DNA from 2 places in the Streptomyces sp. NPDC007856 genome. Region 1 is predicted to be linked to the other one. Evidence: riboswitches for the same ligand, from Rfam matches in the RefSeq annotation. Region 1 holds a riboswitch; the other holds the start of a gene.

Region 1 (4,205 bases):
CGAGCCCATTTCCGCCCTGGTACTGAAGCTGACCTGTAACGCTTCCCACACCACACACGCACCCGCGGCCGCCGACGGCGGCGACTAGAACGCCGGTCGCTCAGGATCCAGCCGGGCCAACCCCTCCGCAGGAGACGACGCCTGCGCGAGGTACCGCCGCGGAATCCGCCCCGCCAACCGAGCCAGCCGACCCCCCTCCACGGCATGCCGCATCGCCGCCGCCATGAGTTCCGGCTCCTGCGCCCGCGTCACCGCGGAGGCGAGCATCACCCCCGCACACCCCAGCTCCATGGCCAGCGCGACATCGGACGCCGTACCGGCCCCCGCATCCAGAATCACCGGCACACGCGCGTGCTCGACGATCAGCTGGAAGTTGTGGGGATTGCGGATCCCGAGCCCGGACCCGATCGGCGACCCCAGCGGCATGACGGCCGCACATCCCACGTCCTCCAGCTTCCGCGCCAGCACGGGATCGTCATTGGTGTACGGCAGCACCGTGAACCCGTCGTCGACCAGCGTCTCCGCCGCCTCCAGCAGCTCCACCGGATCCGGCAGCAGCGTCCGCTCGTCGGCGATGACCTCCAGCTTGATCAGGTCCGTGCCCAGCGCCTCCCGCGCCAGCCGCGCGGTCAGCACGGCCTCGCCCGCCGTGAAACAGCCCGCCGTGTTCGGCAGCACCCGGATGCCCAGCCTCTCCAGCACCGACAGCACCGAACCGTGCACGGAGGGGTCCACCCGCCGCATCGCGACCGTCGTCAGCTCCGTACCGGAGGCGACCAGCGCCCGCTCCAGCACCTCCAGGCTGGGCGCACCGCCGGTGCCCATGATCAGCCGCGACGAGAAGGTCGTACCCCCCAGGACCAAGGGATCGTCGGCCATGGCTCAGCCTCCCTGGACCGCGGTGAGGACTTCGACCCGGTCACCCTCGGCCAGCGCCGTGGTCGCCCACTGCGCGCGCGGGACGACGGTCTCGTTGACGGCGGCGGCCACCCCGGCGGGCGACGGGGCCAGCGACCGTACGACGGCGTCGAGAGTGGTGCCCGGAGCGATCTCCCGGCGCTCTCCGTTGACAGCGATGGAAACGGTGAGGGAGATGGTCATGCGGGCTGCTCCATGAGGACGGCGGCGCCGAAGCGCTGCGGCGTGAAGGGACGGGCTTCTTCCGGGAGCCGGCCGCTCGCCAGTACCTCGGCCAGCACATCCCCGGTGACCGGCGTGAGCAGCACCCCGTTGCGGTAGTGCCCGGTGGCCAGCAGCAGCCCTTCCAGGCCGGACGGGCCGAGCAGCGGCGCGTTGTCGGGGGAGCCGGGGCGCAGTCCGGCCCGGGTCTCGGTGAGCGGCAGTTCGGTGATGCCCGGCACCAGCTCATGGGCGTCGCGCAGCAGCTCGTACACCCCGCCCGCGGTGACGGTCGTGTCCCAGCCCAGCTCCTCGCTGGTCGCGCCGACGACCAGTTCGCCGTTCTCACGGGGCACCAGATAGACCTGGCTGCCGCGGACCACGGCCCGTACGGTACGGCTGAGGAACGGTGCGTACCGGCGCGGCACCGTCAGCCGCAGCACCTGCCCCTTCACCGGCCGCACCGGCGGCAGCAGCGCCTCCGGCACGCCCGCGAGCCGCCCGCTCATGCTGCCGGCCGCGAGCACCACCTGCCCGGCGCGCAACTCGGTGCCGTCCGCGAGCGTGACCCCGGCGGCCCGGTCCCGTACGACGTCCAGCCGCTCGGCCCACGCGCGGTGGAACACCACGCCGGCCCGCTCGCACGCGGCCACCAGCGCCGCCGCGAGCCGCCGCGGGTCGATCTGGTGGTCGCCGTCGACCCGCAGCCCGCCGCGCACCCCGGGCGCCAGCATCGGCTCCAGGCGCCGGCACTCCCGCCCGGACAGCCACTCCGAGTCCAGGCCGGAGCGCTGCTGCAGCGCGTGCAGTTCACGCAGATGGGCGCGGTCATCGGCGTCGAGGGCGACCGCGAGGGTGCCGCAGCGGCGGTAGCCGAGGTCGTGGCCGGTCAGCTCGGTCAGCTCGGCCGCGAAGTCCGGGTAGCGCCGGGCCGATTCCAGGTTCAGGGCGAGCAGTTTCTCCTCGCCGTAGTGCAGTTCGGTGACCGCGGCCAGCATCCCGGCCGCGACCCGCGCGGCCCCGCCCCCGGGCTCGGGGTCCACCACGGCCGTCGCGAGCCCGCGCTGCGCCGCGCGCCAGGCCGTGACCAGGCCGATGATTCCGCCCCCCAGGACAAGGACGTCGGACGTATCGGACGTACGTGACGACATGGGCGCCCAGCCCCTCCCTTCGCCGGCATGACCCGGATCAGGTTCGTACGGTCGGAGGCCGCCAGCCTCCCTCTCAGCCCGGTGCGTCCGGGCTCCCGCGAGTGCTTGTACGGTGGCCACCCTAGCCCGCCCCCCTCGTCACCCGTAAGGGAGCCCCTGCCGATGACCCGGTCGCTCGACGGACTGATCCTCGCCCCCGTGGCGGACCAAGCCCCAGGTCAGGTGGGTACCCGCACCCGGTTCGCGTACCACGAGGAGGACGGCGGGATCTGGGCCGAGTACGCGGGCGGCGATGTCGTACGCGGTCATCTGGTCGGCACCCGGGAGGGTGACCGGCTGGACTTCCGCTACGTCCAGCTGAAGACCGACGGGACGACCTCCTCGGGGCACTGTGTCTCCACGGTCGTGGAGCTGCCGGACGGGCGGGTGCGGCTGGAGGAGACCTGGGAGTGGGAGTCCCAGGCGGGCGCCGGTACGAGCGTTGTGGAAGAGGTCACCGGGCACGCCCGCTGACTGACGCGTTGTCACGTGTCTATGGTGATCGGGTGAGCGAGCAGACAGCGCAAGGGGGCACGTCAGCGGGGCGGCGCGTGGTCGTCGTCGGTGCGGGCATGGCCGGGGTGCAGACCGCGGTCGCGCTGCGGGAACTGGGCTTCAAGGGCCCCGTCACCGTGATCGGCGCGGAGCCGCACCAGCCGTACGACCGGCCGCCCCTGTCGAAGGCCGTGCTGCTCGGCAAGGCCGAGGACTCCGCCTTCGACGTGGACTTCGAGTCCCTCGGCGTCGAGCTGCGGCTCGGCTGCGAGGTGCTGGCCCTGCGCTCCGCCGAACACGAGCTGGACACCGAGGCGGGCCCGGTGCCGTACGACGTCCTGGTCCTCGCCACCGGCGCCGAGCCGATCACCCTGCCCGGCACCGAGGGAGTGCCCGGGGTGCATCTGCTGCGCACCCTGGACGACGCCGAACGGCTGAAGCCGGTGCTCGCCCGGCAGCACGACATCGTGGTCGTCGGCGCCGGCTGGATCGGCGCCGAGTTCGCCACGGCCGCCCGCGAGGCCGGCTGCGCGGTGACCGTCGTGGAGGCCGCCGACCATCCGCTCGCCGGTGCCCTGCCCCCCGAGGTCGCGGCCCCCATGACCGGCTGGTACGCCGACGCGGGTGTGGAACTGCGCACCCACGCGCGCGTGGAGCGCATCGAGCCCGGCGCGGTGGTGCTCGCCGACGGCACCCGGCTGCCCGCGGGGGCCGCCGTCGTCGGCATCGGCGCCCGCCCCGCCACGGCCTGGCTGGCCGGCTCCGGCGTCGAGCTGGGCCCGCACGGGGACGTCCTCGCCGACGACCGTCTGCGCACCTCCGTGGAGGACGTGTACGCCGTCGGCGACTGCGCCTCCTTCCCCTCCGCCCGCTACGGCGAACGGCTGCTCGTCCACCACTGGGACAACGCCCTCCAGGGCCCGCGCACGGTGGCCGCGAACATCCTCGGCGAGACCCCGGCGGTCTACGACCCGGTGCCGTACTTCTGGTCCGAGCAGTTCGGCCGCTTCGTGCAGTACGCCGGCCACCACGCCGCCGCCGACCGCATGGTCTGGCGCGGCGACGCGTCCGGCCCGGCCTGGACGGTGTGCTGGCTCCACGAGAACCGGCTGATGGCCCTGCTGGCGGTGGGCCGTCCGCGTGATCTGGCGCAGGGCCGGCGGCTGATCGAGGCGGGCCGCGCCATGGACCCGGAGGCCGTGGCCGACCCTGGAAAGCCCCTGAAGGATGCCGCGGTCGACCAGTCAGGGGGCTCCGGGCGGCGCCCGTAGGGGGCGCGGGGCTGTGTCTGATACGCGGCTACCGCCGCGTGGGCACGAGCAACCAGGACGAACCCGCACCCGGCGGACGACACAACCCGGGACCGACCACATCGCGGCCGAACCGGCGGAGCGCCTACGC
Region 2 (4,205 bases), on a different contig from region 1:
GGTCGCCCTCGGGTCGACCAGCCGCAGGGCGGTCTCCCGGCGCCGTACCGTCCAGGCGTGCACGGCGAGGATCGCGCCGACCGCGACGAACTGGACGAGGGTGAGGACAGCGGCCGTGGAAAGATCGAAGACATCGGAGGTCTGCCGGTAGATCTCCACTTCGAGGGTGGAGAAGGTGGGGCCGCCGAGGATCTGGACGACGCCGAAGGAGGTGAAGGTGAACAGGAACACCATCAGCGCGGCGGCGGCCACGGCGGGCGCGAGCGCCGGGAGGGTGACCTTCCGCCAGGCGCCGAGCGGAGACGCGCCGAGCATGCGGGCGGCCTCCTCCTGCCGGGGGTCGAGCTGGGACCACAGCCCGCCGACGGTCCGTACGACGACCGCGTAGTTGAAGAAGACGTGGGCCAGCAGGATCGCCCACACCGTGGTGTCCAGCCGTACGCCCCACAGGTCGTCCAGCAGGCCGCCGTGCCCGACGAGAGCGAGGAACGCGCTGCCGACGACGACGGTCGGCAGCACGAACGGGACCGTGACGACGGCCCGCAGCACCTGCTTGCCCGGGAAGTCGAGCCGGGCGAAGACATGGGCGGCGGGCAGCGCGAGCAGCAGGGTGAGCGCGGTGGACGCGAGCGCCTGCCAGGTGGTGAACCACAGCACGTGCCGGATGTCCGGCTGCGTGACCACGTCCGCGAGCCGCCCGAACTGCCAGACGCCGTCGACCTTCAGCCCGCGCGCGACGATCGCGGCCACGGGCCAGGCGAAGAACAGCGCGAAGAACGCGACGGGCAGGGCCATCAGCCCGAGCCGCGCCGCGCTCCCGCGCCAGTCCCTCCTGCGAGGGGCTACTTCAGTACGAGCGAGGTCCACGACCTGACCCACTGGTCACGGTTGGCGGCGATCTTGCCGGGGGCCATGGTCTCGGGGTGCTCGGCGGCCTTGCCGTACTCGGTGAACTCGGCGGGCACCTTCGCACCGTCGACCACCGGGTAGACGAACATGTTCAGCGGCATGTCCTCCTGGAACTCCTTGGAGACCAGGAAGTCGATGAACGCCTTGGCACCCTTGGGGTTCTGGGCGTTGCTGAGCAGCCCGGCGAACTCGATCTGCCGGAAGCAGGTCCCGTACGACACCCCGGTCGGGGCGGTGCTGGGCCGCTTCTTGGCGTAGATGACCTCGGCGGGCGGCGAGGACGCGTACGACACGACGAGCGGCCGGTCACCGCCGGCCTTCCTGCCCTCCGACGAACCGGAGAACTCCTGGTAGTAGGCCTGCTCCCAGCCGTCGACGACCTTGACGCCGTTGTCCTTGAGCTTCTTCCAGTAGTCCTGCCAGCTGTTGTCGCCGAACTGGGCGGCGCTGCCGAGCAGGAAGCCGAGGCCGGGCGAGGAGGTGGCGGCGTTCTCGGTGACCAGCAGGTTCTTGTACTCGGGCTTGGCGAGGTCGGCGAAGGACTGCGGCGGGGTCAGCCTGTGCTTGCTGAAGTAGGACTTGTCGTAGTTGACGCAGATGTCGCCGTAGTCGATCGGCGTGACCCGGTGCTTGTCCTTGTCGAGCTGGTAGGCGGCGCCGGTCTTGTCGAGGCCCTTGGCGGTGTACGGCTGGAAGAGGCCGTTGTCGAGGGCGCGGGACAGCAGGGTGTTGTCGACGCCGAAGAAGACGTCGCCCTGCGGGTTGTCCTTGGTCAGGATCGCCTTGTTGACGGCCTGCCCGGCGTCGCCGTCCTTGAGGACCTGGACCTTGTACCCGGTCTTCTTCTCGAAGTCCTGGAGCACGTTCTTGGAGACGGCCCACGAGTCATGGCTGACGAGGGTCACGGTCTTGGCGCCTGTGGACGACTTGGCGTGTGCCGACGCGTGCGTCGATCCGCACGCGGACAGCGTGATCAGGCCGAGCCCGACCGCCACGGCCACGAAGGTCTTGTTGTGCACTGGATGTCCTCCTGGGGTTGGCCAGGAAGAGACGCGGCCCTGCCCGGGCCTTTGTGGAAAGGACCCGGGCAGGGCGCAACAGCTCGAGTGATGACCGAACTTCCTACCCAGAATGACCTGGGCGAGGTTCAGAGGGTCTGCGGCCCTGTCCGCCGCACTCTCAGCGCTGTGGCGCTCCCCTGTCGGAATATGAAAATGTGATGGACGGTGGCCAGATTACCGCTCGGTGGCCGCCAGCTGACCACAGGCCCCGTCGATCTCCTGGCCCCGGGTGTCCCGGATGGTGACGGGCACACCATGGGCGGCGATGGCCTCCACGAACGCCTTCTCGTCCTCGGGCCGCGAGGCGGTCCACTTCGAGCCCGGAGTCGGGTTCAGCGGAATGAGGTTGACGTGCACGGGCTTGCCCTTGAGCAGCCGACCCAGCCGGTCCCCTCGCCAGGCCTGGTCATTGATGTCGCGGATGAGCGCGTACTCGATCGACAGCCGGCGCCCGCTCTTCTCGACGTACTCGAACCCGGCGTCCAGCACCTCGCGCACCTTCCAGCGCGTGTTCACCGGGACGAGGGTGTCGCGCAGCTCGTCGTCGGGGGCGTGCAGGGAGATCGCGAGCCGGCACTTGAAGCCCTCGTCGGCGAACCGGTGGATGGCCGGCACGAGCCCGACGGTGGACACGGTGATCCCGCGCTGGGAGAGCCCCAGCCCGTCGGGGGCGGGATCGGTGAGCGCCCTGATGGCACCGACCACGCGCTTGTAGTTGGCGAGCGGCTCCCCCATGCCCATGAAGACGATGTTGGAGAGCCGAGCAGGTCCACCCGGCACCTCGCCGTCCCTCAGCGCCCGCATCCCGTCCACGATCTGGTGGACGATCTCCGCGGTGGACAGATTCCGGTCGAGCCCCGCCTGCCCCGTCGCACAGAACGGGCAGTTCATCCCACACCCCGCCTGCGAGCTGATGCACATGGTGACCCGGTCCGGGTACCGCATCAGCACGGACTCGACGAGGGTCCCGTCGAACAGCCGCCAGAGCGTCTTGCGGGTGGTCCCCTCGTCGGTCGACAGATGCCGGACGACGGTCATCAGCTCGGGGAACAGCGCTTCCTGGAGCTTGGCACGCGATCCGGCGGGGATGTCGGTCCACTGCTCCGGGTCGTGCGCGTACCGCGCGAAGTAGTGCTGCGAGAGCTGCTTGGCGCGGAACGGCTTCTCCCCGATCTCGGCCACCGCGTCCTTGCGCTCGGCGGGCGTGAGATCGGCAAGATGCCGCGGCGGCTTCTGGGCTCCGCGCGGGGCGACGAAAGTGAGTTCTCCGGGCTTAGGCATGGCTGTACCAGTGTCGCAGATCCAATCGGGTGACCTGCGGGTGTCGCCTGCTACGACTACAGGAGGAGGGCTCAGCCGCGCGTGACTGAGCCCTCCTGGTCCGATGCGCCACTCAGAGGCAGGGGACGTTGGCGAAGCCCGGGTAATAGAAGCGCCCGGCCGGACCAGCGCTGTGGATGCAGCGGTCGAGGCTGGGGCTCTGGGGTTTCGGGCTCGCGGTGGCGGCGGTCGCGGTCGGGGCGACGAGTAGGGTCGCCCCCAGGATCATTGCCGCCACCGCCGATTTCTTGCCCGGCAGATGCCTCCGGAACGTCTTCATTGCCGCCCTCCTTCGGGCCGAGACGGGAGCGCCGCGCGGTTCACAGGGCGACGGTTCGGCGCTCGTGATTCCGCCTATCGTCATATGCCGCAGACATGACGTCAATACCCAAATCGGGACACTCGGACTAAAAGGGGATTGCGGTCGGCACGGGACGGTCGCCGTTACTACGACCTGTGAAGTTCTGCCGGGGAACGGTCGGGTTTCCTGATCGGGCCTTGTCCGGCCCACTGCGCTGCCGTAACCACGAGCCATGAACCTTTTCGGCCGCAACTCCTTCCACCGGCGCGCGCAGCAGTCCGCCACGCCCGTGGCGACCGCCGGCCCGGCGGCCGGTGCCACCGGTACCGCCGTTCTTCCCGATCCCGGGCTGGCGGCCCTCACCGGCGAGTGGCTGATCGATCCCGCCCACAGCAGGATCGGGTTCTCCGTGCGGCACGCGATGGTGACGACGGTGCGGGGCGCGTTCACCGAGTACGAGAGCCGTCTGTACTTCGACGGCCGCGAGCCGACCCGCTCCCGGGCCGACATCGTGCTGTACACGGCCAGCGTCGACACGGGTGTCGAGCAGCGCGACGCGCATGTGGTGGGCCGGCAGTTCCTGGACGCCGGGGCGCACCCGCGGATGACCTTCA

What was found. Region 1 has a riboswitch for thiamine pyrophosphate ahead of thiO (glycine oxidase ThiO). Riboswitches for the same ligand answer to the same signal wherever they lie in the genome.
Region 2: linked by a shared signal. The riboswitch ahead of ACFYOH_RS22200 (thiamine ABC transporter substrate binding subunit) and the one ahead of thiO (glycine oxidase ThiO) in region 1 are both predicted to bind thiamine pyrophosphate.

What each region holds. Positions count from the first base shown of each region.
Region 1 is NZ_JBIAEC010000002.1:256,235-260,439, reverse strand. Features, by position in the region: gene ACFYOH_RS05595 (thiazole synthase) at 85-879, opposite strand; gene thiS (sulfur carrier protein ThiS) at 883-1,101, opposite strand; gene thiO (glycine oxidase ThiO) at 1,098-2,270, opposite strand; TPP riboswitch at 2,268-2,379, opposite strand; gene ACFYOH_RS05580 (hypothetical protein) at 2,433-2,783, shown strand; gene ACFYOH_RS05575 (NAD(P)/FAD-dependent oxidoreductase) at 2,816-4,075, shown strand.
Region 2 is NZ_JBIAEC010000009.1:132,278-136,482, forward strand. Features, by position in the region: gene ACFYOH_RS22195 (ABC transporter permease) at 1-795, opposite strand, end outside; gene ACFYOH_RS22200 (thiamine ABC transporter substrate binding subunit) at 843-1,928, opposite strand; TPP riboswitch at 2,011-2,119, opposite strand; gene rlmN (23S rRNA (adenine(2503)-C(2))-methyltransferase RlmN) at 2,145-3,251, opposite strand; gene ACFYOH_RS22210 (hypothetical protein) at 3,364-3,570, opposite strand; gene ACFYOH_RS22215 (YceI family protein) at 3,824-4,205, shown strand, end outside.